DNA from 3 places in the Candidatus Sodalis pierantonii str. SOPE genome. Region 1 is predicted to be linked to each of the others. Evidence: predicted binding sites of a transcription regulator. Region 1 holds the regulator's gene; each other region holds the start of a gene.
What was found. Region 1 encodes PurR, which represses purine synthesis genes. Its sites were predicted from a motif close to CANGCAAACGTTTGCNTG; they were not measured.
Positions count from the first base shown of each region.

Region 2: glyA (serine hydroxymethyltransferase) is a predicted target of PurR. The motif match lies at 2,368-2,385, and genes of this name have one in related genera.
Region 3: cvpA (colicin V production protein) is a predicted target of PurR. The motif match lies at 3,763-3,780, and genes of this name have one in related genera.

Region 1 is NZ_CP006568.1:2,485,043-2,494,757, forward strand. It holds gene SOPEG_RS12660 (MliC family protein) at 1-307, opposite strand, end outside; partial or broken gene anmK (anhydro-N-acetylmuramic acid kinase) at 384-1,482, opposite strand; gene slyB (outer membrane lipoprotein SlyB) at 1,809-2,276, shown strand; gene slyA (transcriptional regulator SlyA) at 2,354-2,788, opposite strand; partial or broken gene SOPEG_RS29595 (DUF1289 domain-containing protein) at 3,787-3,870, opposite strand; gene gloA (lactoylglutathione lyase) at 4,058-4,465, shown strand; gene rnt (ribonuclease T) at 4,596-5,300, shown strand; gene SOPEG_RS12690 (Grx4 family monothiol glutaredoxin) at 5,605-5,952, opposite strand; partial or broken gene SOPEG_RS28805 (C40 family peptidase) at 6,357-7,218, shown strand; gene cydH (cytochrome bd-I oxidase subunit CydH) at 7,431-7,520, opposite strand; gene purR (HTH-type transcriptional repressor PurR) at 7,742-8,761, shown strand; partial or broken gene cfa (cyclopropane fatty acyl phospholipid synthase) at 9,234-9,715, shown strand, end outside.
Region 2 is NZ_CP006568.1:3,351,760-3,361,474, forward strand. It holds partial or broken gene idnO (gluconate 5-dehydrogenase) at 1-33, shown strand, start outside; gene SOPEG_RS29895 (hypothetical protein) at 34-297, opposite strand; gene SOPEG_RS29900 (PRD domain-containing protein) at 233-646, shown strand; gene glyA (serine hydroxymethyltransferase) at 1,002-2,255, opposite strand; gene glnB (nitrogen regulatory protein P-II) at 2,628-2,966, opposite strand; gene glrR (two-component system response regulator GlrR) at 3,027-4,340, opposite strand; gene SOPEG_RS16875 (hypothetical protein) at 4,337-5,041, opposite strand; partial or broken gene SOPEG_RS16880 (sensor histidine kinase) at 5,194-6,620, opposite strand; gene purL (phosphoribosylformylglycinamidine synthase) at 7,384-9,715, opposite strand, start outside.
Region 3 is NZ_CP006568.1:3,077,094-3,086,808, forward strand. It holds gene SOPEG_RS15440 (IS256 family transposase) at 1-576, shown strand, start outside; gene SOPEG_RS15450 (UbiX family flavin prenyltransferase) at 970-1,539, opposite strand; gene purF (amidophosphoribosyltransferase) at 1,666-3,183, opposite strand; gene cvpA (colicin V production protein) at 3,217-3,705, opposite strand; gene dedD (cell division protein DedD) at 3,978-4,622, opposite strand; gene folC (bifunctional tetrahydrofolate synthase/dihydrofolate synthase) at 4,612-5,883, opposite strand; gene accD (acetyl-CoA carboxylase, carboxyltransferase subunit beta) at 5,968-6,888, opposite strand; gene SOPEG_RS15480 (VTT domain-containing protein) at 7,089-7,400, opposite strand; gene istB (IS21-like element ISSoEn3 family helper ATPase IstB) at 7,504-8,253, opposite strand; partial or broken gene istA (IS21-like element ISSoEn3 family transposase) at 8,265-9,715, opposite strand, start outside.

The DNA of each region.
Region 1 (9,715 bases):
CGCTCTGGATGACACAATCATCGACGATGATTTTGTCTTGTCGCTCGATAAACGCCCACTCGCCCTTCGACCAGAAGCTGTATTGGCCATCGCTATAGCGGGCGCCGGAGGCAACCTGCGGCAAACTCAGCTGCTGGCCGTCAAGGATAACGTTCACCCGCTCGTGAACGTTATCCAACGTCACGGTCAGCGGCAGCGTGCCGCACTGATAATGCAATGTTTCCGTTTGCGCGGATCGACCGCCGGGATAGCTACAGGCCGAGGCGGCCAGCGCCAGGGAGAGGATCACCATCGGGTTTCGCATCATCTTGATCTCCTTTTTATGATTTATACAGGACCGCCAGAGGCCGGTGAACGCCCGGCGCGCCCCGCGCCGGCCAAGGTTATTTCTCCCCCGCCGGGGCCGTGACCGGATAGATGGCCCCCAGCAGCGTTTCCTCCCGCGCGCCCGTGACGGCGGGAAGATTGCCCGGCAACCCGGACAAAGTCCGAAACACCAGCCAGGCGAAGGCCAGCGCTTCCATATCATCGCCGCTCACGCCGAATTTATCGGTAGAGCTGACCTCAATGCCCGGCAGCAGCGCCGACAGACGATGCATAACCAGCGGATTGCGCGCGCCGCCGCCGCAGACCAGCACATGTTCACAGCCGCCGCACAACAGTACCTGCTGCGCGATGGTCTGCGCGGTCAGCTCCGCCAGCGTCGCCTGCACATCCTGGGCGGGAATCGGGCCGAGACGCGCCAGATGGCGCTCCAACCAGCCGAGATTGAAATACTCCCTGCCGGTACTTTTCGGCGCCGGGCGCAGAAAGTACCCGTCGGCCAAAAGATGCTGCAACAGCCCCTGATGAACTTGCCCGCTGCTCCCCCATCGGCCGTCCTGGTCATAAGGCGCTTTACGGTGCCGCCAGGTCCAGGCGTCTAGCAGTATATTGCCAGGGCCGGTGTCATAGCCGCGGATCGGCTGGCCCGGCAGCAGCAACGACAGATTGGCGATACCGCCGATGTTCAACACCATGCGCCGTTCCTGGGGATGCGCCAGCAGCACCCCCTGGCCGCCCAGCGCCATATCGCACCGGCGAAAATCACCCACGGTAGTGATATCGGTCATGGCGGCAATGCGGTTATTATCCCCGATTTGCAGGGTACAGGGGGCGGCGCCGTCCGGCTCATGCCAAACGGTTTGGCCGTGACAAGCGATAGCCGTCACCTCGTGCGGCGCCACGCCGGTCTGCCGCAATAAACTTAGCGCCGCCTCGGCGAACAAAATGCCAAGCCGGGTGTCCAATTGTCCGAACTGCGAAAGGGTTACCGCCTGGCCCTGGCACATCACCAGGATCTGCTTGTTTGATGGGCAACGGGATCGGATGGCAATAGCGGGCCTGCTGCGCCACGGTATGCTCATCGATCGCTGCCAGCACCACATCAATACCGTCCAGGCTAGTGCCGGACATAATGCCTATATATCGGCCGGTTCTCATTTCACTCCCTCTCCCTTGTGCGGGAATTCGACAGATTAAGGGTAAGTTACCCAGCTTTACGGCAGGAGGCCATGAAAATTCACGCAAAACGCCAGGTTTATACTGATTAAGGAATTATATGACATGAGCTTAGTGTCATAACAATTTAATTAATCAACCATCTTTATTCGTTTATTCGCAGTTTATCTTTTTTTCGATATAATTGTCTGTAGTCTCTGCGCGTTACAGGGCAGTTCGATCCCCTACGCCGGCGCATGAAGTTTTAATCGATTATCCGCTTCTGTCCGGGGTTGCCTCGCAGAACGGCATGTTAACTGGAGTTTTTTATGATGAAACGTTTGATCGTGGTGGCACTGGCCGGTATGGCGCTGGCGGGTTGCGCCAATAACAGCACGCTGTCCGGCGATGTTTATTCCGCCTCTGAGGCCAAACAGGTTCAAAGCGTGACGTACGGTACCCTGGTCGGGGTACGGCCGGTGCAGATTCAGGGCGGTGAAGACTCCAATGTCATAGGCGCTATCGGCGGCGCGGTACTGGGCGGGTTCTTAGGGAATACCGTCGGGGGCGGCAGCGGCCGCAGCCTGGCCACCGCGGCGGGCGCCGTCGCCGGCGGCGTGGCCGGTTCAAACGTCGAAGGCGCGGTAAACCGGACCCAGGGCGTGGAGCTTGAAGTGCGTAAAGACGACGGCAACACCATTATGGTGGTGCAAAAACAGGGCAATACCCGCTTCAGCGTGGGACAACGCGTGGCGCTAGCCAGCAACGGCCGCACCATCACCGTTTCACCGCGTTAATCCCACGATTGCGCTCAACAAAAAACCGGCCCTGGGGCCGATTTTTTTGCTCACGTCAGTGCCGTGGACGTAACGCATCAAGACTTGTTATATAGCTCCAGAATATTTTTTTCCAGTTTGGCAATCATATTGCTCAGCAACTGAATCTCCTCCTGGCTAATGCCATTGAGAATTTCATCTCGAGTGCTGTCGATAACATTGTTCACTTCTTTGATAATAGGGTCAGCAGATTCGGTCAGTTTGATCCGCTTCGCCCGGCGGTCATTGGCGCAGGTGTGCCGAGTGATAAGCCCTTTTTCTTCGAGCTGATCCAGCGTCCGCACCAACGATGGCTGTTCGATGCCGATAGCCTTCGCCAGTTGAATCTGAGACTGCTCAGGGGGTAACTGGCAAATATTATGTAAAGTGATCCAATGCGTCTGTGTGAGTTCTAAAGGCTTTAAGCGGTGGTCAATTAAAGCGCGCCATACTCGAACAAGTCGCGCCAAATCTGATCCTAATGGCGATTCCAATTCTCTCTCCTTATAATTAAGCTGATTAAGCTTGCTCCCTGGATTCCCCATCCATCCTAATGGGTGGATGAGCAAATTACAAATATATATACCCATAACCTAAGCATTATGTAGAGATCGATGTAAGCGGCATATTCTTCCTTAATAAAAGTTGGACGTCACACACACGCGCCGTTTGCGACGTACTTTCCCGATCGGGTCGGGAAACGCGGCGTTCTGCCCCCACTGATTCCCTTGTGGTTTAAACGCGCTGGCAGACAGTCAGGGTCTCCCCGCAGAAGCCAGCGTAGCCGGCTTTCACGCTGACGGGCCGGACGGTTTATTCATAACTGTAACACTATTATTGCCACATATGTAGTTTATTGTTAATTTAAGTTAAATGAAGATATAACAAATATCAACATCCCATGTATTCAGTAGCATATTATAATTTAAATATATAAGTAGCTATTTAATATATTAGAAATTATTGTGGAGAAACCACAGTTTCATGGCTATTTTTTAACTAATCATCACCAAAATCTGATGTTATTTCCCCTGCGTTAAATTGTTTTCTCCTTTCAGGAAATACTCCTTCCGCTTGGCTATTGTCGCCCGACAACAAAGGATTATCCATACCGCGTCGGGCCGAAAACCATTTATTATCTCTTCGCGTTAGGTTTTATTTCGGATGGCGGTATTCGAGGGTTATCCCCTTTTGTCGTACGGACATCGCCGGCGGCCGTTTTGCCGCGACCAGACCATAGCCCCCGCGCCAGACAACCTACGCGACCTGGCGCTGCCGCCCGGCAACCTCCCCGCCGGGACAAACATAATGCGCTATGCTACACCCGATAGCGACGGCATACTTAATCGCGAGCTCAAGACCGCTAATCCAGACAAGCGCATCGACCCGGCGGGCTTAAGGCACCGGTGCGTCTAGCGCTCGGATCCGGCACCGCGGCGGTTAAAACAAGGAGGGTTGTTCCGGCGCGTCCGACGGCGGTTCGTGCCCGGCGGCCGCGGCAATAGCCGCGGGCATCCGACTGGCACACTCCGCGGCAGGGATTGGGCAGGCTGAAAAATTCAAGTTGTTCCGCCACACGTCTTCCTCTCGCCTATAATTATAATATTGAAGACGGCATTGTCTTCGCTGGCAAGTTATTTTTTACCGAGCGTACCGGCAATCTGTGCTAACGGGCGGCATTGAACCGATTTCACCCCGCAGGCTATACTGAAGCCTCTTCACTTAACACGGCCGCACCGATCGTGATGGCTCAAGAGGACATTATGCGTTTATTACATACCATGCTGCGGGTAGGCGATTTACAACGCTCCATCGATTTTTACACCAAAACCCTTGAAATGCTATTACTGCGCACCAGCGAAAATCCGGAATACAAATATACGTTGGAGTTCGTGGGGTATACCGACGAGAGCGACGGCGCGGTCATCGAGCTGACCTATAATTGGGGCGTGGAGAGTTACGATTTGGGCAGCGCCTATGGCCATATCGCCTTGGGCGTGGACAATGCGGCCGCCGCCTGCGAACGCATTCGCCAGGCCGGTGGCAAAGTAACCCGCGAAGCCGGGCCGGTGAAAGGCGGAACTACCATTATCGCCTTTATTGAAGATCCGGACGGTTATAAAATCGAACTGATTGAAAACAAACACGCCGGTCAAGGCGTCGGCAATTAAGCAGCGTACGCGCGGCCGGGACCTGCGGGTTCACAGCCGGTATTCCGCGCCGCGCGGGCATAACTCGCCATGCAAGCCGCGCCAAAATTTGCCATAATGGCAGCTGAATTCGCTGAACATAAGAACTGGCATGGTTGAAATAGACGATCTGAACACCCTCCGCGCCCGCTTTCGCGGCTTTTATCCCGTTGTCATTGATGTGGAAACCGCGGGATTCAACGCCGGGACCGATGCCCTGCTAGAAATCGCTGCCGTCACCCTGAAAATGGATAATGACGGCTGGCTGCACGCCGACAACACCCTGCACTTCCACGTCGACCCTTTCCCCGGCGCGCTGCTGCAGCCGGAAGCGCTGGCCTTTAACGGTATCGATCCGCACAACCCCCTGCGCGGCGCAGTGACCGAATATGAAGCCTTGCATGAAATCTTCAAACTGGTACGTAAAGGAATTAAAGATCAGGACTGCAACCGCGCCATTATAGTCGCCCACAATGCGGCTTTTGATTACAGCTTTTTCATGGCCGCCGCCGGTCGCGCCGGCCTGAAACGCAACCCTTTCCATCCCTTCGCCACCTTTGATACGGCGGCGCTCAGCGGGCTGGTGCTCGGCCAGACCGTGCTGGCGAAAGCCTGTAGCGCCGCCGGCATTGCCTTTGACAACGGTGAAGCGCATTCGGCGCTCTATGACACCGAACGTACCGCGACCCTGTTTTGTGAATTGGTCAATCGCTGGAAACGTCTGGGCGGCTGGCCGGTCGCGCTACCCGCCACGGGTGACGCCGAAGAAGAGGCTTGCGCCGCGCAGGATCGCGCCAACCCCACTATCGATCTGTAAACGCTGCCACGCCGCGGGCCGTCTGCGCGGCCAATGACAGGGCTTTAGCGCTTGCAGGGCACACCACCTGCCCGTCCCCGGGGCGCCCTGGCGCTTGAGATGTTGCCTAGCGAATGCCGCAGGGCATGCCGGGCGGCGATGACGCCCGTACTGCCCCGCGCCCGGCACGCTGAGACGCAAAAAAAACCACCCGCTGTGCCTTGGGTGGTTTTTGGTGCGATAGCGCCGAGGCGGTCTCTCGGCCGCGGCGCGTTAGCGCCGGACAGCATCGGGGCTGCGCGCTGTACTGCGCACATTCCTCCCGTTACTGCGCGTTATCCGCTTGCGAATTGTATTTTACCGCCGTTTCTTTAATCAGCGGCTGCAGCTCGCCGCGCTGGTACATTTCAATGACAATGTCGCAGCCGCCGATAAGCTCGCCGTCCACCCACAGCTGCGGGAAGGTCGGCCAGTTGGCGAATTTTGGCAGTTCAGCGCGGATATCCGGATTGGTTAGCACATCGACATAGGCAAAACGCTCACCGCTGGCGGACAGCGCCTGTACCGCCTGGGCGGAAAAACCGCAGCCCGGTAATTTAGGCGAGCCCTTCATGTACAGAAGAATCGGATTCTCGGCGATCTGTTGCTGAATTTTTTCGATAGTCGTGGTCATTGTCTCGCTTCCTTAAGCCAGTGGCTGGCTTTTATTTATCATACATCGGGTCTGACGTAATTCACTATTCTAACGATTCCGGGGGGAACATTTAAATGCTTTTTTCACGTTAGCCCCGCCGGCGGGCTTCAGCCGCCCCGGCCGTGATACAACGGGCGCGAACGCCGGGTCTGCCCTTGCGGCGGCGAAGATTTGCGACTAGGGCGTTTAACGGGCCGTAAAACCGTTGCTTTTTACGGCTGCACGCGCGCAAAAATGCCGCATCACGCATGTTATTCACGTTTATTCACAATCTGTAGGAAAATACGGATGCATTAGAACCGCAAATAGCTTAAATTCAGCTGAGCCGTCATTTTCTCCCGACCTTGGGCCACAGAGGATAGCGTTTATGCTTTACGCTTTTTGTGCTGCTGTTTACCCAGCTCTTTCTCAATCTCGCGCACGCCGCGCCGAATGCGGGAGTCAATGCCGATCAACGTAAATCGCAGGCCAGCGCGGCGAAAACCGATGACCGACGCAAGCGCAAGCCCGTTAAACTGCAAAAAAAGACCCGCAGCACCGAGAGCGAGCATCTGGGTAATCCCAAGTTAAAATCTGCCGTGGTGAAACCCCGCAAGGCCGTCGCCACCAAAACGCCCCCCCCCCGACGCAGCGCCAACCGTCGTCGTGAAGGTGGGCAAAAGCCCCATTACGTCTTCCCGCCGCCAACGTGAAAATACTCGTCTGGCGCATAACCAGGCCGCCGGCAAAGGGCTGAAGAAAGCCTATGGACGCCATCGCGGCGGCGCGCGAGCCCGGACCGCGGCCATTGCGGCAGACGCTCAACCATTGCGCATGAGCGAAAGCCACAAGGTTCGCTACCAGCACGCTAAATTAACGGCGATGGCCAAACAGATGTCGCAGGTGGGTAAGCCCTATCGTTGGGGCGGTAAATCGCCGACCACCGGTTTCGATTGCAGCGGGTTGATTTACTACGCCTATAAAGACTTAATCCGCGTGCCGCTGCCGCGTACCGCGAATGAAATGTACCACTTGCGGGATGCTGCGCCGGTAAAAAAGAGCGAGTTGGAAAGCGGCGATCTGGTCTTTTTCCGCATCCGCATCCGCAACACGGCGGATCATGTCGGGGTTTATCTGGGCAATGGCCGTTTCATTCAGTCACCCCGCACCGGGCGTGACATCCGTATCAGCTACCTGAGCGAAGATTATTGGCAGGATCATTATGTCGGCGCCCGCCGCGTGATGACGCCTACCACCATTCGCTGACGGCCACGCGCGACAGCCTCTCCCCCTTGCCGTCGCAGCGCGGGTCTTAAGGGGCCTTTTGACGCCCCCGCCAGCTCACCGTGCCGATCCGCGCGTCGTTACTAGGCCGCAAATCAATCCCCCGCCCTTAGAAGTGGTTTAGGGATGATAAAAAAAAGGGCCTGGAGCCCTTTTTACCGTCTGGGTGATGTTCGGCCCGGCGCCAAACGCGATCAATCCAATACGGTGGTAAAGCTGAAGATAATGATGACCAACAGCGAAAAGACGGTAGTCGTTAACGACCAAGCAAAATCGCGGCTCATGATATTTCCTTTTAACGCTTCTGCGTCAGGTGGCTAAGTTAGTCGGTATTCGTTCTCTATCTTGCCATAGCCGTGGCCAAAAAGCATGTCCCGTCGGCGGCTCAACGCATATAACGCTTTCACTTTCTCGACAAGATCGAGGAAAATTGCCTTTTGTTGGCAGGCAAACGATTCACATAGCATTATCCCCTACTGCCGAGGGATCCAGGAGTAGTTTAGAGATGGCAACCATAAAAGATGTAGCCAAACACGCGGGGGTATCAACGACCACGGTTTCCCATGTGATTAATAAAACCCGCTTCGTGGCGCCGGAGACCAAACGCGCCGTATGGGACGCCATCAAACAGCTCAGCTATTCCCCCAGCGCGGTGGCGCGCAGCCTGAAGGTCAACCGCACCAAATCCATCGGTCTGTTGGCCAGCACCAGCGAAGCCCCCTATTTCGCCGAGATAATTGAATCCATAGAGCTTCACTGTTTTGCCAAACGCTACACCCTTATCCTGTGCAATTCCCACAACGAAACATCGAAACAGCAGGCCTATTTGCAAATGCTGGCGCAAAAGCGGGTCGATGGGCTGCTGGTGATGTGCGTTGAATACCCCGAAGCCCTGCTGCGGCTATTGGAAGAATATCGCCATATTCCCATGGTGGTGATGGATTGGGGTGAGGTGCGCGGCGATTTTACCGATACCATCGTCGATAATGCCTTTGCCGGCGGTTATATGGCCACCCGCTATTTACTCGATCGCGGCCACCGGGATATTGGCGCCATTCCCGGCCAGCTGGCGCGCAACACCGGCGGCGGACGCCACCGCGGTTATCTTCATGCGTTAAAAGAGGCCGATATTCTGCCCAACCAGGCCTGGATCGTTCAAGGTGATTTCGAACCGGCTTCCGGTTATCGCGCCATGCAACATATTCTGGCCCAGTCTCACCGTCCCAGCGCGATATTTTGCGGCGGCGGCGAGATGGCGATGGGCGCATTGTGCGCCATCCACGAGCATGGGCTGCGCGTACCGCAAGACATTTCACTGATAGGCTACGATAATGTCAGCCACTCACGGTATTTCACCCCCGCGCTTACCACGGTGGATCAGCCCAAGGCCGTATTGGGGGAATCCGCGCTGACCATGCTGCTTGATAGGATCATCAGCAAGCGGGAAGCCGCGCAGACAATTGAGGTCCATCCCACCCTGGTGGAGCGCTGTTCGGTGGCCGATGACCCCTACCATAACCGCTAATCTTGTGCCGTCGTTGGCTGAGGCCCCGTGTTTGCGGCGGCGTTGGCCATTATGCACGGCGTTTTACGCGCTACGTGGCCGCGCAAATTTCCCCGCGACGCAGAAATGAATAATAACTCTTTAGGCGCACTAACTCTTTGAGGAGTGTGACTGTTTCCCAAAGTTATCATTAACTTAGGCTATTATTCCTATTGCTGTTTTTGGAGTTGTCTAAAGCCGGATGCAGGCTTATACTCAATTACGTTAACAATTATAACGAGTTGTTTATTCATTTTGCTTTAGGGACGTGATGTTTACTCATGCATGCTTTTTCGTGCAAAGCAGCCGGTTTAACAACCATTCTGAGTTTCTATTCCTCTGTTAATTTGTCGTATCAGACACCACGGCTTACCGTGGATTCTTATAAAAGCTCGCAGGCAGCGCCTGGCTCTTCCTGACGAGGTATTTTTAGAAGAAAGGTGATGGAGAAGCTATGAGTTCCTCGTGTGTTGAAGACCTGAGCTTTCAGGATAACGCTTGGTATCGCATCGTCCATGAATTACTCGCTGAAGCCGACATTGAAATCAATGGTCCATTCGATATTCACGTCAACAACCCGGATTTTTTTAAGCGCGTACTACAGGACGGTTCACTGGGTTTAGGTGAAAGTTACATGGATGGCTGGTGGGATTGCGAACGGCTGGATATGTTTTTTCAGCGTGCGTTGCGCAGCGGACTGGAAAATAAGCTTCCCCATCATTTAAAAGATACCCTACGCGTCGCCGCGGCGCGCCTGACTAATCTCCAATCGCGCAAAAGGGCCTGGATCGTCGGTAAAGAACATTACGATTTAGGCAATGATCTCTTCTCGCTCATGCTCGATCCGTATATGCAATATTCCTGTGGTTATTGGCCTCATGCCGCCAGCCTTGAGCAGGCCCAGCAAAATAAACTGGAAATGATTTGCCAAAAACT
Region 2 (9,715 bases), 870 kb from region 1:
TTTGTCGACGGCGGCATGGCGGCGGTGGTGTAATCAGACGCTAAACGGGCGGATACCGCTTACCATCTCCGGCACCGCGCTGAAATACAGCAGCGCGCCCGCTCCCACCAATAGCACCCCGCCGGCGAGCGCCAGCGTTGTCCATACCACATTACGCCACAGCGACGGCGCGCGCGGCGTTATCAGCCGTTTCGCGCAGCTTTCCGGTAGAACGTTTCCCCACGAGGGCCCGCTGGCGGAACAGCTGTTTTTCCATTTGAGCGCCGCGTTGGAACGCTGCCATTTCCACATGGGCATCGATAGCAGCCTGCAAAGCGAAATAGAGGAAAAATATCCCAGTCTGCTGCGCGCTACCCGCTCGGCGATGATACCGCTGGAAGCGGAGTATCGTATTCGTTTCAGCCGAGAGGAGATGGGTCTGATTGCGGTCATCTTCGGCGCCTGGTTGATGCAAGAGACGGATTTGCAGGAAAAGCAGGTGGTGATTTTAAGCCAATCAGTGGGAGAGCAGGAGCGCAAACTGAAGCTGCAAATTCGGGAACTGACGCTGTTGCCGCTGAATATCAAATTTCAATCGGTCACCGAGCTTCAGGCGCGCGGCGCGCCGAAAAATACCGTGCTGGTGATTACCCCTTTCCAAATGTAATTGCCCTTATACTCACCGCCGCTGCTGCAGGTGCGCATACCGCTGCCGCAGGCGCAGCGCCAGCGGATCCGCGATCTGCTCGAATCCTGAACCCCGGCTGCGATACTGCCGAGCAGGCGCCGCGTCGCCTGCACGTCCTGACTCAACCTCGGCCCGCGCTGGCCGACTGGCGGCATGTGGCCCGAAAAACGCCGGGCCGACAATCGGCGGCGCGGGTAGCCCAAGTGCACCTCGGCGCTGCCAGGCCCCCCCAAAAAAAAACGGCCCCGCAGGGGGTCGGTTAGCAGTTTGTGACGGGGGTTATGCCAGCAAGCGCCGTGCAGTCCCCTTGTCTCGTTAAAACCGTCCGGTACCGTCAGGCGTAAACGGGATGACGAGCACAGATATCCAGCACTTTATTTTTAGTCCGTTCAATCACCGCGTCGTCGTTAATATTTTCCAGCACGTCGCACATCCAGCCGGCCAATTCACGCACATCGGCCTCGGTAAAACCGCGGCGGGTGACCGCCGGCGTGCCGATACGCACCCCAGAGGTAACGAACGGGCTCTTTGGATCGTTCGGCACGCTGTTCTTGTTGACGGTGATATTGGCACGGCCCAGCGCCGCATCCGCCTCTTTCCCGGTCAGGTTTTTATCTACCAAATCCAGCAAGAACAGGTGATTATCGGTAGCGCCGGAGACGACTTTGAACCCGCGCGACAAGAAAACTTCCACCATGGCCTTGGCGTTTTTGGCCACCTGCTGCTGGTGGGTTTTGAACGCGGGCTCCATCGCCTCTTTCAGCGCGACCGCCTTGGCGGCGATCACGTGCATCAACGGACCACCCTGCGCGCCGGGGAACACGGCGGAGTTCAGCTTTTTGTACAGCTCTTCGCTGCCGCCTTTGGCCAGGATCAAACCGCCGCGGGGGCCGGCCAGCGTCTTGTGGGTCGTGGTGGTCACCACGTGCGCGTGGGGCACCGGATTCGGATACACGCCGGCGGCGATAAGACCCGCCACGTGGGCCATATCCACGAACAGATAAGCGCCGATACTGTCGGCGATTTGCCGCATTTTGGCCCAGTTCACCACGCCGGAATAAGCGGAGAAACCACCGATAATCATTTTCGGCTGATGGGTTTTCGCCAGTTCGGCCAGCTGCTCATAATCGATATGGCCGCTCTCATCGATACCGTAAGGCACGATATTATACAATTTTCCGGAGAAATTGACCGGGGAGCCGTGGGTCAAATGACCGCCGTGCGCCAGATTCATCCCCAGCACGGTATCGCCCGGCTGCAGCAAGGTGGTATAAACGGCGAAGTTGGCTTGCGATCCCGAATGCGGCTGAACATTGGCATAATCGGCGCCAAACAGCGCTTTGGCGCGATCGATGGCCAACTGCTCCACCACGTCGACATATTCACATCCGCCGTAGTAGCGCTTGCCGGGATAGCCTTCCGCGTACTTATTGGTCAACTGTGAGCCCTGGGCCTGCATAACGCGCGGGCTGGTGTAGTTTTCAGATGCAATCAGTTCAATGTGCTCTTCCTGGCGCACCACTTCCTGCTCCATTGCCTGCCACAGTGCGGCATCATAATCTGCAATGTTCATATCACGCTTTAACATCTGTTTCTCCTGACTCTCAGCTAACCTACTACGGCGATTAAATTAGGGGGAATGACCGGCCGTCAGTGTAATCTTTTTTGCCTCATTTCCGAAAGGGTCCAGCGCCGCTTTTTACGCAAACGATTTCCTTTAAACGGCCGCATCCAGCCTGTAGCCGCCCCCCGGGCCACATCGCGAAATATTTTCATCGCGAAGGCGGAAAAATTCATGCGCGGTCCCCACGGGCATCCGGTGCGTTGCGCACTCACGGCGCTCACGCTTACCGCCTACGCGTGGGCGTGGCGATATTCCCGAGATGCATCGTGTGCCGCTCCTCGGGCGCCGGCTCAACGGAGTCGGTTTTCCAATGGCTTGGGCCGCCGGCAGCGAGCCTCAGATGGCTTCTTCGTCTTGCTCGCCGGTACGGATGCGCACGACGCGGGCGACGTCGAAGACAAAAATTTTGCCGTCGCCGATCTTACCGGTCTGTGCGGTATGCATAATGGTGTCGACGCAGCTGTCGACGATATCATCCGGTACCACCAGTTCAATTTTCACCTTGGGCAGGAAATCCACCATGTACTCCGCGCCGCGATACAATTCAGTATGCCCTTTTTGCCGCCCAAATCCTTTCACTTCGGTTACCGTCATCCCGGTAATGCCGACTTCGGCCAGCGCTTCGCGCACGTCATCCAATTTAAAGGGTTTGATTATCGCATCAATTTTTTTCATTACTTCACCTACTTGGTCGATTACCGGCGCTCGCCGTCGATCATCGGAAACGAGGGCCGATCAATGTTTAAAATCATTCGGGTCCAGCGTGTGGCGGGACAAGAGTTTATAAAATTCTGTACGGTTGCGACCAGCCATCCGTGCGGCCTGCGTCACATTTCCGCGGGTTATTTGCAATAACTTGCGTAAATAGCGCAACTCGAATTGATGGCGCGTCTCGGCGAAGGTCGGCATCACCGTGGTATCATCCGCCAGCGCATCACCGATGACCGGCGTGGAGGTTAACGCCACACACTGTTCTATCACGTTCACCAGTTGGCGTAGATTACCGGGCCAGCCGGCGGCCACCAGTCGTCTCATGGCATAGGCGGAAAAACTGCGCACGAAGGGTTTATGGCGCTGCGCCGCCATACGTAATAAATGCTGCGCCAGCAGGGGTATATCCTCGGCCCGTTCGTGCAAGGGCGGCAGTTTCAGGCTGACGACATTCAATCGATAATAGAGATCCTCGCGGAACTCCCCCGCCGCCATCGCCTTCGGCAAATCGCGATGGGTAACGGACAAAATGCGCACATCGATAGCGCGATCGCTGCCGAGCGGGCGCACCTTGCGCTCTTGCAGCACCCGCAGCAATTTGACCTGCAACGACAGCGGCATATCGCCGATTTCATCAAGAAATAACGTCCCCCCGTCGGCGGCCTGGAATAACCCTTCACGCTGACTGACCGCGCCGATGAAAGCGCCGCGGGCATGGCCGAACAGTTCGGACTCCAGCAGCGGCTCCGGTAAGGCGCCGCAGTTTATTGCAACGAACGGGGCATGGGCGCGCGGGCTGGCGGCGTGGATCGCCTTCGCCAAAATCTCTTTGCCGGTGCCGCTCTGCCCGCTCAGCAGGATGCTGACGTCCGACTGGGCGACCATCTTCGCTTGCTCCAGCAGGCGCAGCATGAGCGGGCTGCGGGTAACGATGGCCTCCCGCCAGCGTTCATCGCTGGCAGGTTGGGTCAACGCCAGCGCTTCGTCGATGGCGCGATAAAGCGCGTCGCGATCCACCGGTTTGGTCAGAAAACTGAACACCCTTTCCTGGGTCGCCGACACCGCTTCCGGGATCGAGCCGTGGGCGGTGAGTATGATCACCGGCAGGCCGGGCTGCTGCTGTATGGCCTTGAACAGCGCGATACCGTCCATTTCGTCCATGCGCAAATCGCTGATGACCAAGTCGATTTTATTGCGCAGCAGCTGCCGCAGCGCCTCTGGGCCGTTTTCCGCGGTCGTGACCGTGAACCCCTCGCTGGTCAGCCTCATGCCCAGCAGCTTCAGCAGGCTGGTATCATCATCCACCAGCAATAAATTGGCGTGTTTGCGCGTTCTCATTGGCGTGGCTCTCCGGCCTCCGGCGCCGCAACAGGCGGACGGGCGGCCGCGGCAGGGGGGGCCGCCGCGCCGCCACCGGGAGCGCTTGTGCCGCCCGCCTTCGGCGTCTGCCGTTCTCCGGACGGCGGTTTGCCGCTGCCGCCGTCGGAGGCGGCTGGGCCGTCATCGTCCGGCGTCTGCCATTTGCGCGATGATAGGCGTCGCTCGATATCGGTCAGATTTTGCAGCTTGCGGGCGGTAGCCGCCAGCTCCTGTTTAAACTGCTGTTCGCGCGCCGTCAGCGCACGCATCTGCTTGTCGCTTTCCTGTTGCTGACGCTGGGCGCGGCTGCGCTCATCGGCCAATACCAGCCGTAGCGCCTGATGCTGGCGCCATAGCGTAAACAGGGGGTAGATGCCGGCCGGAAAGTTGTCGCGGTAGCTTAGCAGGCGATGATAGGCCCGCCGCCGCTCGGTCACGTCGATATCGGCGGCGTCCAGCAGAATGCTCTGGCGGAAACTGTCCTGCCAGTTTGCATCCTGATGTCGCCAGGCTTCCGCGCGCGTCTGCGCCGGCGTCATGCGCGGAGCGCATTCCATCAGGCTTAACCAGTAGTCAGGCTTGTTCATCACCCCATCGTCACTCTGCCAGATGTCATCGCACACTTGTGCAAGCGTTGCCGGCGCCAAATGGGTGTGGGATCCCGGCACCTCGCTGAGCAACCGATGGCGACCGCCCCGTCCTGCTGGCAGGCGGAGAGCAGCAGCAGCGCCAGCAACACCACCAGCGCGGCGCGCGGGCGGCAGACGGCCGACAAATGCCAAGAGAGGTAATGAGCGGTCTGCCGCGGTGAACGTGCTGCTCCAGTCATGTATTAACCATTCTCGCCGGTTTGGGGGAGGGTAATGCGAAAGCAGACCGCGGCGTAATCCACGCTCACCAAATCGAGTTCACCGCGCATGCGGCGGATACAATCCCGAGCGATGCTCAATCCCAGTCCGCTGCCTTTCACCACGCCTTTACACTGGATGCTGCCTTGATAAAACGGCTCGAAAATCAGCGTCCGCTCCGTTTTAGCGATAGGCGTCCCGCTATTGGCCAGCTCCAGCAGGACACGCTGCCCGCTGAGGCGGCTGCGGATCCAGATGTTACCGGATTCCTGACCGTAGTGCACCGCATTGGAATACAGATTATCCAGCACCCGGCTTAAAAGCGCCGGCTGTGCCCGGCAATGGGTCACCTCAAGCGTTACGTGGTTATGTATGCCCTTGGCCCGCACCGGCAGGCTGTGGGCAGCGATGACGCCTGCTACCATCGCCGCCAGATCGATCTCCTCAGCTCCAGAAGGGCCGTCCGCCAACCGGCGATATAATCCAGCAATTGTTCAATGAGTTGCTGCAAGTGGCGGCGGCTGCTATCGAGAATCGCTACCACGTCCTTCTGATCGGCGCTCAGCGGACCCGCCACTTCATCCGCCAGCAGTTCAGCCCTTTCGCGCAGGCTGGCGAGCGGCGTCTTTAATTCATGGGAAATATGGCGCAGAAACTCGTGGCGCTGGGATTCCAACCAGGCCAGCCGCTCATTCAGCCAAATAATGCGCTGGGCCAGGGACTGAATTTCACGCGGCCCGCTAAACGGCGTATCCGCGGCCAGCGCTTGCCCCTCCCCCAGCCGGTTGATCATATTTTCCACCCGCTTCACCGGGCCGATAATCATACGGGTAAACAAGAATACCAGCGCCAAACTGAACAAAAACAGCAACAGCGCCAACCAGCCAAAAAAGCGCCCCTGTTCTGCGATGGCCTGCTACAACTGGCGGCCGCGGGCAAAAATATTTTCCCGCGTCGCCTGCACCAATTCGCCGTTGGCATGGGAAAAAGCCTCCAGCTACGCCGAGGCCTGACCGCCCTGACCGCTGTTTTCACAATGAAGTTTGTCAAGAGCGGCCAACAGGCTTTCGAGGCGCTGACGATAACGCGGATCCGGCAAAAGATCGCCGCGACCGATTAGGGTCAGGAGATACTGCTGGCGCTGATTTTGGTACAAGCGCGCCAGCGTTGGGTCGTCAAGAACGCAATATTGGCGATAGCTGCGCTCCATCGCCAGCGCCAAACTGGCCATATTTTCGGTGCGCCGGGCGTCCGCCAGCGTCGAGCGGTTGATCTCCGCCGCCTGCTCGCTCAGGGTATCCAGACTCTACCAGGCTTGCCAAGCCAACAGCGGCAGTAGCACCAGGCTGAACGCCAGGATCACCAATTGGCGCAGCGAACGGGAAAACGGACGCCACTTGTTCACGGTCATCGTCCTCAAAGGATTTACGGACAGGCCTTGATGCTAGCCGAGTGTCATCAGCAGGGAAAAAACAAAAAAGGCACTCGCCCGTGGGTCAAGTGCCTTAAATGGTAAAAGTAGGGGGTGCCTCACTCAACGTGTCGCCCTTTGATTTTTAACGCCGCCGGAGCAACGATTAACGGTTACGTTGGACGGTAGGCACCGTACATTGGCATCATTCGGAAGATATGGAGCGTGAATAAGCCTCCCTCAGGACGCTGCCATATCGAGATGAATGAGCGACTGAGTTAGAATAGCAGAAACCGTGCCACATCGCCAATAATACTTATAATATGTTGATTTACATGATTTTTTATTTATCTGTCGCCCAAGCTGGGCTGCAATCCAGACGGAAAACGAATAAAAATGTCGCCCTCGGGAGACATAAATGGGCGATTTAATAAAAATGATTAAAAAACATGAAGATAAATGTCGCCTTTTAACGACAGTGAGACGAGCATCCTAGCGGAAAAAGCGACAGAGGGAAGCCATCAGGCCAATAGCCGCTGCCGGGGCTATTTACCCCCTAGGCCAAACCCGGACAGAACAGCCCACAGGCCAAGCCCCGAGCCATATAGCCCATAGGAGTCCATGGCCGAAGTCCCGGGCCATGCAGCTCACAAGCGAAGGCCAGAGCCAAATAGCCCATTGGCGCCGCCCAGGCAATAGCACCACCGCCCCATGCCTGTGTCTCCACGCCGGCCGCTCGCCGGCGCAGATTCGCCAGGCCGCGTTAGCCCAGTTGCTTGCGCGCGTTGCGGAACAGTCGCATCCAAGGGCCATCTTCGCCCCACTCCGCGGGATGCCAGGAATGACTGACGGTACGGAATACCCGTTCAGGATGCGGCATAGTCAACGTGACACGTCCGCTGGCGTTGGTCACCGCGGTGATACCATTGGGTGAGCCATTGGGGTTGGCGGGATAATTCTCCGTGACCTTACCGTAGTTGTCCACATAGCGCAGCGCCACCAGGCCCGCATGCTCAAGCGCGGCCAAATGCGCCGCGTCGCGCAGCTCCACCAGACCTTCGCCGTGGGAGACGGCGATAGGCAGACGGGAGCCAACCATACCCTGCAACAGCAGCGACGGACTCTGGGTGACCTCCACCAGGCTGAACCGCGCCTCAAAACGTTCGGATTTATTGCGGACAAAGCGCAGCCACAACTCCGCTCCGGGGATCAGTTCACGCAAATTGGACATCATCTGACATCCGTTGCAGACCCCGAGCGCCAAGGTCTGCGGCCGGTGAAAGAACGCCTCGAACTCATCGCGCACCCGCGAATTGAACAAAATCGACTTCGCCCAACCTTCACCCGCGCCCAAAACATCGCCATAGGAGAAACCGCCGCAGGCCACCAGCGTATGGAAATCGTCCAACGTCCGCGCACCGGCGAGCAGATCGCTCATATGCACATCGACAGCCTCAAAGCCCGCACGGTGGAAGGCGGCCGCCATCTCCACATGAGAATTCACGCCCTGCTCCCGCAGTACCGCAACTTTCGGCCACGCGCCCCTGGCGATAAACGGCGCGGCGATATCATCGGCAGGATCAAAACTCAACGCTACCGCCAGGCCCGGATCGTTATCGTCCTGACGGGCCGCATGTTCCTGATCGGCGCTTTCGGGATTGTCGCGCAGCCGCTGCATCTGCCAGCTGGTTTCCGCCCACCAGGTTCTGAGGGTGGTGCGGCTCTCGCTGTAAAGCGGGCGCTCCCCGGCGCGCAGGATAAACCGGTCGCCGGGCTGGGCCGTACCTAGATAGAACAGACAATCCTCCAGCCCCTCCTGGCGGAACAGGGCCGTTACCGCGTCGCGGTCGGCCGCGTCAATCTGGATAACCGCCCCCAATTCCTCATTAAACAGGGCGGCCAGCGCATCTTCCCCCAGCGTGCCGATATCGGCATCAATGCCGCAGTGGCCGGCAAACGCCATCTCCGCCAGCGTAACCAGTAAACCACCGTCGGCGCGATCGTGGTAGGCCAACAGCGTTCCTTGCGCCACCAACTGTTGCATAACGCGGAAGAAGCCGGCCAGTTGCCCGGCGTCGCGCACGTCGGCGGTTTCGTCCCCGAGCTGGCGGTAAACCTGCGCCAGGGCGGTAGCGCCCAGCGCCTGATGCCCGGCGCCCAAATCAATAAGCAGCAGCGCATTATCGCGCGCCGGCTGTAATTGCGGCGTCACGGTCGCACGCACATCTTCCACGCGAGCGAACGCGGTGATAACCAGCGACAGCGGCGCGGTCATTTCCCGCTGCTCTGCTCCCTGCTGCCAGCGCGTTTTCATCGACATGGAATCCTTGCCCACCGGGATAGTCAGCCCCAGCGCCGGGCAAAGCTCCTCGCCCACGGCTTTCACCGCCTGATACAGGCCGGCGTCTTCGCCGGGATGACCCGCGGCCGCCATCCAGTTGGCTGAAAGTTTCACCCGTTTGATCTCGCCGATGTGTGTCGCGGCCAGGTTGGTCAGCGCTTCGCCCACCGCCAGGCGGGCGGAAGCGGCAAAATTCAATAGCGCCACCGGCGCCCGCTCGCCAAGGGACATCGCCTCGCCGTAATAGCTGTCCAGGCTGGCGGTGGTAACGGCGCAGTCCGCCACCGGCACCTGCCAGGGTCCAACCATCTGATCGCGCGCCACCATGCTGGTTACGCTGCGATCGCCAATGGTAATAAGGAAGGTTTTTTCCGCCACCGCCGGTAGATGCAGCACGCGGTTAACCGCCTCGGCAAGCGTGATGCCGTCGCGATTCAGCGCGTGGCCCGCGGCCTGTAGGCTGACGGCGTCACGCAGCATTTTCGGCGTCTTGCCGAGCAGCACATCCAGCGGCAAATCAATCGGCCGGTCGCCGAAATGGTCGTCGTCCAGGCTGAGATGCAGCGCTTGCGTTGCTTCCCCGATCACCGCATAGGGCGCGCGCTCGCAGCGGCAGATGGCGTCAAATTCCGCCAGCCGCTCCGGCGCGACCGCCATAACATAACGCTCTTGGGATTCGTTGCACCAGACTTCGAGCGGGCTCATGCCCGGTTCGTCATTGGGAATTTCGCGCAATTGGAAACGGCCGCCGCGC
Region 3 (9,715 bases), 590 kb from region 1:
GCGCTGGGCATCAACATCGAAGGCCAGAAAGAGTTGCTAGGTATGTGGCTGGCCGAAAATGAAGGCGCAAAGTTCTGGCTGAACGTGCTGACAGAGCTGAAAAACCGCGGCCTGAACGATATCCTTATCGCCTGCGTAGACGGGCTGAAAGGTTTCCCTGACGCTATTAACGCGGTGTATCCGGAGGCGCGGCTCCAGCTGTGTATCGTGCATATGGTGCGCAACAGCCTGCGGTTCGTTTCCTGGAAGGACTACAAGGCCGTCACCCGCGACCTGAAAGCTATCTATCAGGCCCCTACGGAAGAAGCCGGCTTGCAGGCGCTGGAAGCGTTCTCCAGTGCCTGGGACATCCGCAAGGTGATCTACACGACCAACGCCATCGAGTCGTTAAACAGCGTGATCCGGCATGCCATCAAAAAGCGCAAGGTGTTCCCGACCGACGACGCAGTGAAAAAGGTGGTGTGGCTGGCGATACAGGCGGCCTCACAGAAATGGACAATGCCTTTGAGGGACTGGCGCATGGCAATGAGCCGCTTTATTATCGAGTTCGGTGACCGCCTGGACGATCACTTCTGAGAAAAGGCATTTACACAGAATCGTGTACAGAGTCTAAGCCAGCGCCGCCACCAAAGGAAGAACTTTTACCAGCTTTTTCATAAATGACCCTCAGTATAATTATTCATTGCCCGGCATAGCGTGTGTCCTTTTCCGTCGGAACCATTGCACATTTCATGCCATGTATCGCGCCGCCTGGGCGCATGGCGCAGAACGCGGCGAGACCCGCCGTAACCCACACCTTTGCGCCGCAAACGCGCGCTGCATCAGGCACGCCACCCGCCGCGCACGGCCGCCGTCGGCGACGCTGCACCATCCATTTACCCAGCATGTTCATTATTGGTGCAATGTTATTTTCATAAACCATTATTATGAAAATAATTATTAAATTGAATATATGGCTGGCCGCAGGCCTCAGCCGCCCTGCCAGCGCTGGAACAGATCTTGCGGCAGCATCAGATCGAATTGATCCAGCGTGCGGTTAACCGTTTGGTCAATGATGTCGCTGATTTGGGCGGGCCGGTGATAAAAGGCTGGGACCGGGGGCATGATGACCGCGTCGAGCTCGGCCGCCAGGGTCATCAGGCGCAGGTGGCCCAGATGCAGCGGCGTTTCACGCACCCCGAGCACCAACCGGCGCCGCTCCTTTAGCACCACATCCGCCGCGCGCGTCAGCAACCCATCGCTGTAGCTATTGACGATACCGGAGAGGGTTTTCATCGAACAGGGCAGGATAACCATCCCGAGGGTCTGGAATGAACCAGAGCTGATGCTGGCGGCAATGTCGCGGGAATCATGCACCACATCCGCCAGCGCCTGCACTTCGCGCAGGCTATAAGTCGTCTCCAGCGCCAGGGTTTGCCGCGCGGTCGGGCTCATGACCAGATGGGTTTCGATCTCCGGCAGCGTGCTCAGCACCTGTAGCAGGCGGACGCCATACACGGCGCCGCTGGCGCCGCTGATACCAACAATCAGACGTTTCATACCTCAACTCCCGCCAGTAGGAAAGACGAAAAAAAACCCGGCGCGTTTGACCGCCCGGGTAGAGATGACCAGTTGCCGTAAAGCGCGGGTACAGCGGCACAGCCTACTGCACCCGCGCGCTACCGATCAACCTTCGTTATGCATTTCCAGGTTTTCGACCTCGGTCTGGGCGCGCAGTGCTTTGGAATCGTCGTTGCGCAGCGACTCCAAATAATCGAGATAGCGCTGATCAATGTCACGCGTGACGTAAATACCGTTAAAGACCGAGGATTCAAATTGTTCCACGTCGGGATTATCTTCCCGCACCGCCTGTTCCAAATCGGCCAAATCCTGGAATATCAGTGCATCAGCGCCGATGAGCTGCCGGATTTCGTCGACCTCGCGACCGTGGGCAATCAGCTCTGACGCGCTGGGCATATCGATGCCGTAGACGTTCGGGAAGCGGATTTCCGGCGCGGCGGAAGCCAGGTAAACGTGACGGGCGCCCGCCTCGCGCGCCATTTCAACGATTTGCTCCGAGGTCGTACCGCGTACGATGGAGTCGTCCACCAACAGCACATTTTTGTCGCGGAATTCGGCGCGGTTGGCGTTAAGCTTCCGGCGCACCGACTGCCGACGAACCTGCTGACCGGGCATGATAAAGGTGCGGCCGACGTAGCGGTTTTTCACAAATCCCTGACGATACGGCTTATTCAGGATGCGGGCGATCTCCAGCGCGATATCGCAGGAGGTTTCTGGAATCGAGATCACCACATCGATATCGAGATCTTCCCACTCGCGGGCGATTTTTTCGCCCAGCATCTGGCCCATGCGCACGCGGGCGCTGTAGACCGAAATTTTATCGATGAAGGAATCCGGCCGGGCGAAATAGACATACTCGAACAGGCACGGATGGTGCCGGGGGTTCTCTGCGCACTGCCGGGTAAACAGCTGCCCTTTTGCCGTGACGTACACCGCCTCGCCCGGCGCGATGTCGCGCAGGAAATCGAAGCCCAGCGTATCCAGCGCCATGCTTTCGGAGGCCACGATATACTCATTGCGCCCGTCCGCCAGCGTGCGTTTACCGATAACCAGAGGGCGAATGCCGTTGGGATCACGAAACGCAAACAGGCCGTGGCCGATTATCATGCCGACGCAGGCGTAGGCGCCGCGAATTTGCTGATGGGTCGCCGCCACCGCCGCGAAGATGTTATCCGCCTCCAGCGGGTAATCCGGAAAACGATCCAACTCAGCGGCGAAGACGTTAAGCAGGATTTCCGAGTCGGAAGTGGTATTGACATGGCGCCGTCCGTTTTCAAACAGCTTTTTACGCAATTCGTGGGCGTTGGTCAGGTTACCGTTGTGCGCCAGGGTGATGCCGAACGGGGAGTTGACGTAAAACGGCTGCGCCTCGGAGGCGCTGGAGCTGCCGGCGGTCGGGTAGCGGACATGGCCCACCCCCATATTGCCCTGCAAGCGTTGCATATGCCGGGCCTCGAAAACATCTTTAACCAGTCCATTGGCTTTACGCAGGCGAAAGCCATTTAATGCATCGATGGTAACAATGCCTGCCGCATCCTGCCCACGGTGCTGCAGCACCGTTAATGCATCATAGATAGACTGGTTTACCGACATAAAACCGGCGATTCCGACAATACCGCACATGTGGTCATTTCCTCATCAGCGTTACCGGGACAACTACTGCCTCGGTAAGAAACTCGACGTGCTTTGCAGATAGTCAAAAAACCATCTGATGATACCGCTGAACTGCGGTATCAGCAGGGACTGCTGCCACTCCTGGCTGTGGGAGAAACCGGTGAAGGTGTCGAGAAAGAACAGCGCCGCCGACACGATTAGAACGCCCCGCAACGCGCCGAAGCAGACGCCAAGGACCCGGTCAGTGCCGGATAAACCGGTCCGCTCCACCAGTGAGCTAAGCACGTAATTGACGATCGCCCCAACAATCAGGGTCGCCACGAACAGCAGGGCAATCGCAATGCCGTTGCGTACCATCTGCTCTTCAAAACGGGTGAAGTATATCGCAAGGTAACTATAGTAATGACTGGCGACAAAAAATGCACAGGCCCAGGTTACTAAAGATAATGCCTCGCGCACGAACCCGCGAATCAGGCTCACCACAGCGGAAAAAACAATGATGCCGATAATGACGTAATCAACCCAGATCATGCATGCATCCCTTGATCATTCGCCCGGTCAGCTGGTTAGCGGCGAATTCTAACAGAAAAAGAAAACGTTTGCGTAGGGGATTTATCCCCCTGTTTAAATAAATAACGGCGATTAAAAAAAGCCAATCGCCGCAATGAGATAGCGCGAAGCGCTTCACCGACCAGACGCCCAGCGCCCCCCGCGAGGAAGGCTGTGTATCCTGCCGCGCCAGAGCAGCGCTTTATGTCGGGCCCTGGCATCGGGCCGCACCCCTAGTTGGGAACGGTAAAAGTCTAGCGTGCGCTATATGGCCGCAATTGGCCGTTAAGGCCGCTCAACTGATTCAATTCGCCGAGCGCGGATTGCAGTTTTTCCTTGGATGCATCCGGGCCGACAAATATCCGCGTAATCTGCCCCTGAACCGGCACCGACGGCGAGGTATAAACGCGGTAGCCCGACAGCCGCAGCTTAGCCACAATCTCCGACACTTTATCGGCGTTTTTCAGCGCGCCCAACTGCACCACCCACGCCTGCCCTTTCGGCGCCTGCGGTTTGGGTACCGGTTTGGTCTCAGGCCGCGCGACCGGTTTGGGCTCGGGTTTAACCGGCGCGGGCGGCGTGGTTTTCATCTCCGGCGGCGCCAGCGTTTCCGGCTGGCGGGAACCGCTGGCGGCATCGGGCAGCGGAGCCGCTGGCTGACCGCTGTTGGCCGGCCGGCTGGATTGTTCTACCGCCTCCCCCGCCCCTTCCGGCGGCTGGCTGGCCGGCGGCGTCGCATCGAGCTCATCGCTGTCGCCGGGCTTCGGCACCAGCGGAATGGCGGCGAACTCGTCCTGATAGTGTTTCTTTTTACCGTCTAGCAGGCCGGGCAAAATAATGACGCCGAGGGCGACAAGGATAATGGTCCCCACCAGGCGGTTCTGAAATTTACTCGCCACAATATTTCTCCCTTTCAGCCAGCGCCATGACCGGTGCCACGGTATGGAAAGAGCCGAAAACCAGCACACAATCCTCCGGCACGGCGTCCGCTATTGCCTGATGCCTGGCGCTTAGCACATCCTCGAACCGTTGCGCGTCGCTGTCAAGATGGGCGGCCAGCTGTGCGGCGCTGGCGGCGCGCGGCCCATCGAGGGAGGCGCAATACCAGACATCCACCTGCCCGCGCAGACAGGCGAGCGTGCCGGCGATATCTTTATCCGCCAGCATGCCAATCACCGCCCGCACCTTGCCGGTGCGGGGCAGCGCCGCCAGACGCCGGGCCAGGTAGCCGGCGGCGTGGGGATTGTGCGCCACGTCCAGTATCGTTAGCGGCGCTCGGCCGATACACTGGAAACGTCCCGGCAGCGAGGCCTCACGTAACCCCTGTCGCACCGCCGACTCCGGCACCGCGAACGGCAGGCGGCCGACGGAGGTCACCGCGGTGGCGGCATTCTCCAGGGGAATGGCAGGCAGCGGTAGCGCCGTGAGCTCGCGCAAGCCGTCCCACCAGCGCCAGTGCTGACCGTCGTGGTGCCACCACCAATCGCGGTCGCGGGCATACAAGACGGCGCCGCTATCGGCCGCGGCGGCGTCGAGCGTCGCCGGCCGATCGGACTCACCCACAATCGCCGGCCTGCCGCGACGGAAGATGCCGGCTTTTTCCCGCGCGATGCTGGCGCGATCCGGCCCCAGCCAATCGGTATGATCGAGGGCAATGGAGGTAATCACGGCGACGTCGGCGTCAACGATATTGGTGGCGTCCAGCCGTCCCCCCAGCCCGACCTCCAGGATCACCACATCCAGAGACGCTTGCCGAAATAGCTGTAGCGCCGCGAGCGTGCCGAACTCGAAATAGCTGAGGGAGGTGGCGCCGCGGCCGGTTTCGATAACCGCCATCGCCTCGCTATGGGCGGCTTCCGGCAATTCGTCGCCCTGGATACGCACCCGTTCGGTGTAGCGCAGTAAATGCGGCGAGCTATAGACCCCGACCCGCATGCCGCTGGCTAGCAAGATGGCTTCCAGCAGCCGGCAGGTGGTGCCTTTGCCGTTGGTGCCGCCGACGGTAATGACCCAGGGAGCCGGGCGCAGCAGATTCAAGCCGGTAGCCACATGGCTTACCCGCTCCAGGCCCAGATCGATGGGTTTGGCATGCAGACGTTCAAGATAATGAAGCCACGCGGCCAGTGGCGACGTGGCTTGAGGGATAGGCAGATTTTCCATACGTCCGTTCATTGGCTTATGCTGGGTTCTCACTAAGCCTGCCCCGCCCCGGCAGATGGCCGCGGGCAGGCTTGCACCGTCCGTTTAGGCCTCGTCCTGATGATCCTCCGGGACCGCATCAGGGCGCGGTTCGTGCGGCAATGGATCCTGCGGCTGCGGCCGATTGGTCAGTTTCGCCAGCAGGCTGGCAAGACGCAGACGCATTTCCGGGCGGCGCACGATAAGATCAATGGCGCCCTTTTCCAGCAGAAATTCACTGCGCTGAAAGCCGGCCGGTAGTTTTTCACGCACCGTCTGTTCAATCACGCGCGGACCGGCAAAGCCTATCAGCGCTTTCGGCTCAGCGACGTTCAAATCCCCCAGCATTGCCAGACTGGCCGAAACGCCCCCCATGGTGGGATCGGTCAGCACCGAAATGTAGGGCAACCGCCGCTCGCGCAGCCGCGCCAGCGCGGCGCTGGTCTTGGCCATCTGCATCAGCGACATCAGCGCTTCCTGCATGCGGGCGCCGCCGCTGGCGGAAGAGCATACCAGCGGACAGTCGTCCGCCATCGCCTGCTCCACCGCGCACACAAAACGCGCGCCGACCACCGAGGACATCGACCCGCCGATAAAGGCAAATTCAAAGGACGCGGCTACCACCGGCATACCGTACAGCGTGCCTTTCATCACCACCAGCGCGTCTTTCTCGTCGGTGGCCTTCTGGGCCGCCGCCAGGCGATCCTTATACTTCTTCGAGTCCCTGAACTTCAGGATATCTTTCGGCTCCAGCTCGCTACCGAGTTCTGACTCGCTTCCTTTATCCAAGAAAGCGTGCAGGCGCGCGCGCGCGGTCATACGCATGTGGTGATCGCATTTGGGGCAGACCTCCAGATTGCGCTCCAGCTCCGCGCGGTACAGCACCTGGCCGCAGCTATCACATTTGGTCCATACGCCCTCGGGAATGTTCGCCCTGCTCGCCGGGGTGATAGTGCTCTTATTGAGAATTCGTTCAATCCAGCTCATCGATAACCTTTCTGTTTGAACCTGGCATCCGCCAGTCCGCTATATCTACTTGACCTTTTACCGCGGCGAGAAGGCCGCCGTTTTGCGCGCTCCCCGCCGGGGATGGCGCGCCAAAGGTTGCCCATTAAACCATAACGGCCAGCGACTTGGCACAGAAAACTCTGTACTTTGTACACATTTTGCCCGCCGGCATCGGGAAATTACTCACTTTTACCGTTGGCGGCCAGTCGGCGCTGGCGCCACACTTCCACTACGCCCGGCAGCACCGATAGTAGGATAATCGCCACGATAAGCCACTTCAGATTCTGCTGCACCATCGGCATATTGCCAAAGAAATAGCCGGCATAGCTGAACAGTAGAACCCACAGTAGGCCGCCCGCGACATTATACAGCGCGAAATGGCGGTAGCGCATATGTCCCATGCCGGCCACGAACGGCACGAAAGTCCGCACGATAGGCACAAAACGCGCCAGGACAATCATTTTACCGCCGTGGTGCAGATTCCGACGTATCCGATCAGCTGTTCCGGCGACATCCGATCAGTTATTCCGATATTTTCCGATCACCCATTCCAGTGATATTCGATCACGTGTTCGCTCATCTTCTGACTCGGGTTTAGTCTATTTTTCCTGTGCTGGCTACTCCTTGCTCTTTGCGTAGTGATTCGCCTTTAAGTTCCAGTCTATAGCTGGGGTGTACTGACCGATCGAGTAACGCGTCAGCTGTCGTGGGGTTTTCTATCAGTCCATACCATTTTTTCACCGGCAGTTGACTGATCAGGATGCTGCTGCTTTTGTCGTAGCGATCTTCCATCACCTCCAACAGCATCGTTGCCTGCATCGGACTTATTGATTCTAGGCCCACATCGTCCAAGATCAGTAACTCTATTTTTTCTAACTGCTTAAGCTGTTTTAGATAGGTCCCGTCTACCTGACACTGGTGAAGATGGGCCAGCAACCGACCCACTCGCCAGTAACGCACGCTATATTGCTGCCGGCATGCCTGCTCACTAAGCGCACAACTGAGCCAGGTTTTGCCCGTACCTGTCGGCCCCGTGATGAGTATGCTTTTCTGATATTTCAGATATTGTCCCCCTAGCAGATCTCGCATCTGTTCCGGTGTCACTCCTCGGCTAGGGATATAGCGGATATCTTCCGGTTTTGCCTGCAAGCGCATTTGCGATTGCCGTCGAATACGGCATATTTTGTTGTTTTTTCTATGTAAATTTTCCGCTTCTACCATCAGCGACAACCGCTCCTCGAACCCCAGCTCCCCATAACTCCCCGGGAGTTCGCGTTGCGTCTCCAACGCCTGGACCATTGCCGACAACTTCAGCTCTCGCAGAGCCATTAACAGTGTATCCATATTTATTCTCCTTAGTGATAACTGTCCGGACCTCGGAGGTTTTCGTGAACCAGCATTGATACGCCTGCTCCGTCCTGGGTGACCTCACTTTCACGACCGTGTTTCAATACGTTGGCTATGAAAGAGCGGTTAATGCACCCTTTCTCCAACGCCAGCGCGCAGGCCTTCTCCAGTCGCGTCGTCTCATAGCGCCGTTGCAGATTGAGTAGCCCCAGCACGGAGCGGTAAGCCTGCTCAGGATGGGCTTTGCTCTTTTGGATGGACTCGACCACTTTCAGTGTGCACACACCCACCGACAGCGCCCAACTGCACAGCCTTTCCGGCGTCCACTGACTCTACCCCTTATGGTTAACCGGCATGTGCGCCGCCTGAGTCGTGTGCCTATAGGCGTTATCGCTGCGAGGGTGCGTAGCCACGCAAACGCCCTTATGGTGGATTTGCACCAGCCGTTGGGTGGCGATGACGTCAACGCGCTCGCCAACCAGCGGATGCGGCACCGAGTACCAGTTTTTGCCGTAGTCTATGTGGTAATCAGGTCCCACTCGGGCAACGAGATACTCACTGTATTCCCATTGTGTGGGCGGTAGAGGCCCAAGAGCCGGTTTGTCCAGCTGCTCGAAGCGTTCAAGGCGACTTTGTCCGCCGTAATGACGCATCGGGCGCAGATTCAACTCATGATTGAGTTCTCGTATCACCTGGTTGAGTTCGGCCAGCGAGTAGAACCTACGTTTACGCAACCGGGCCAAAACCCAGCGTTCTACCAGCTGCACAGTTGATTCTGCCTTCGCCTTGTCTTTCGGTTTTCTCGGGCGCGCCGGTAGCACCACTGTCTCATAGTGATTTGCCAGCGCCTGGTAGCTCTGGTTTATGACCGGCTCATAGCGGTCAGGGGTGCTGACAGCGCTGCGCAGATTATCAGGTATCATCAGCTCCGGAACCCCACCCATGAAGTGCAGACAGCGGCTATTGGCGTTGAGCCACGATGCCATGTCCTGGCCTTCGCAGGCTTCGATATACGCATAGCCTGACACGCCCATGGCAGCGACGAAGATAGCGACCTGGCGTACGCTACTGGTCGCAGGGTTGACGATAGGTACGGTGGGGCCACAGAAGTCGATGAAGAGCTTTTCGCCAGCCTTGTGCTCCATGCGCATAGAACGCCGCTGCTTCTTTTTCCAGTCACGGAACAGTGCACAAAACTGTGAGTAACCGAGGGCATCACCGCCCACGGTGGACTGATATTCCATCCAGAGCAGCTGCTTGGTCATGCCCTTGCGGCTTAACTCGGTATCGATATCAAGCCAGCTGGGTAAGGTATTGATAACTTTTCCGGATTTGCCGGGATAGAGCAGGCGGTCGAGGTCGACGGGGGACAGTTCCGCCGGCAATGGCCAGACCAGGTTAGCTACCGTGAATCGGCCGAGGATATCGTGCACGGTAGTACAGCCTATGCCGAGCGCTG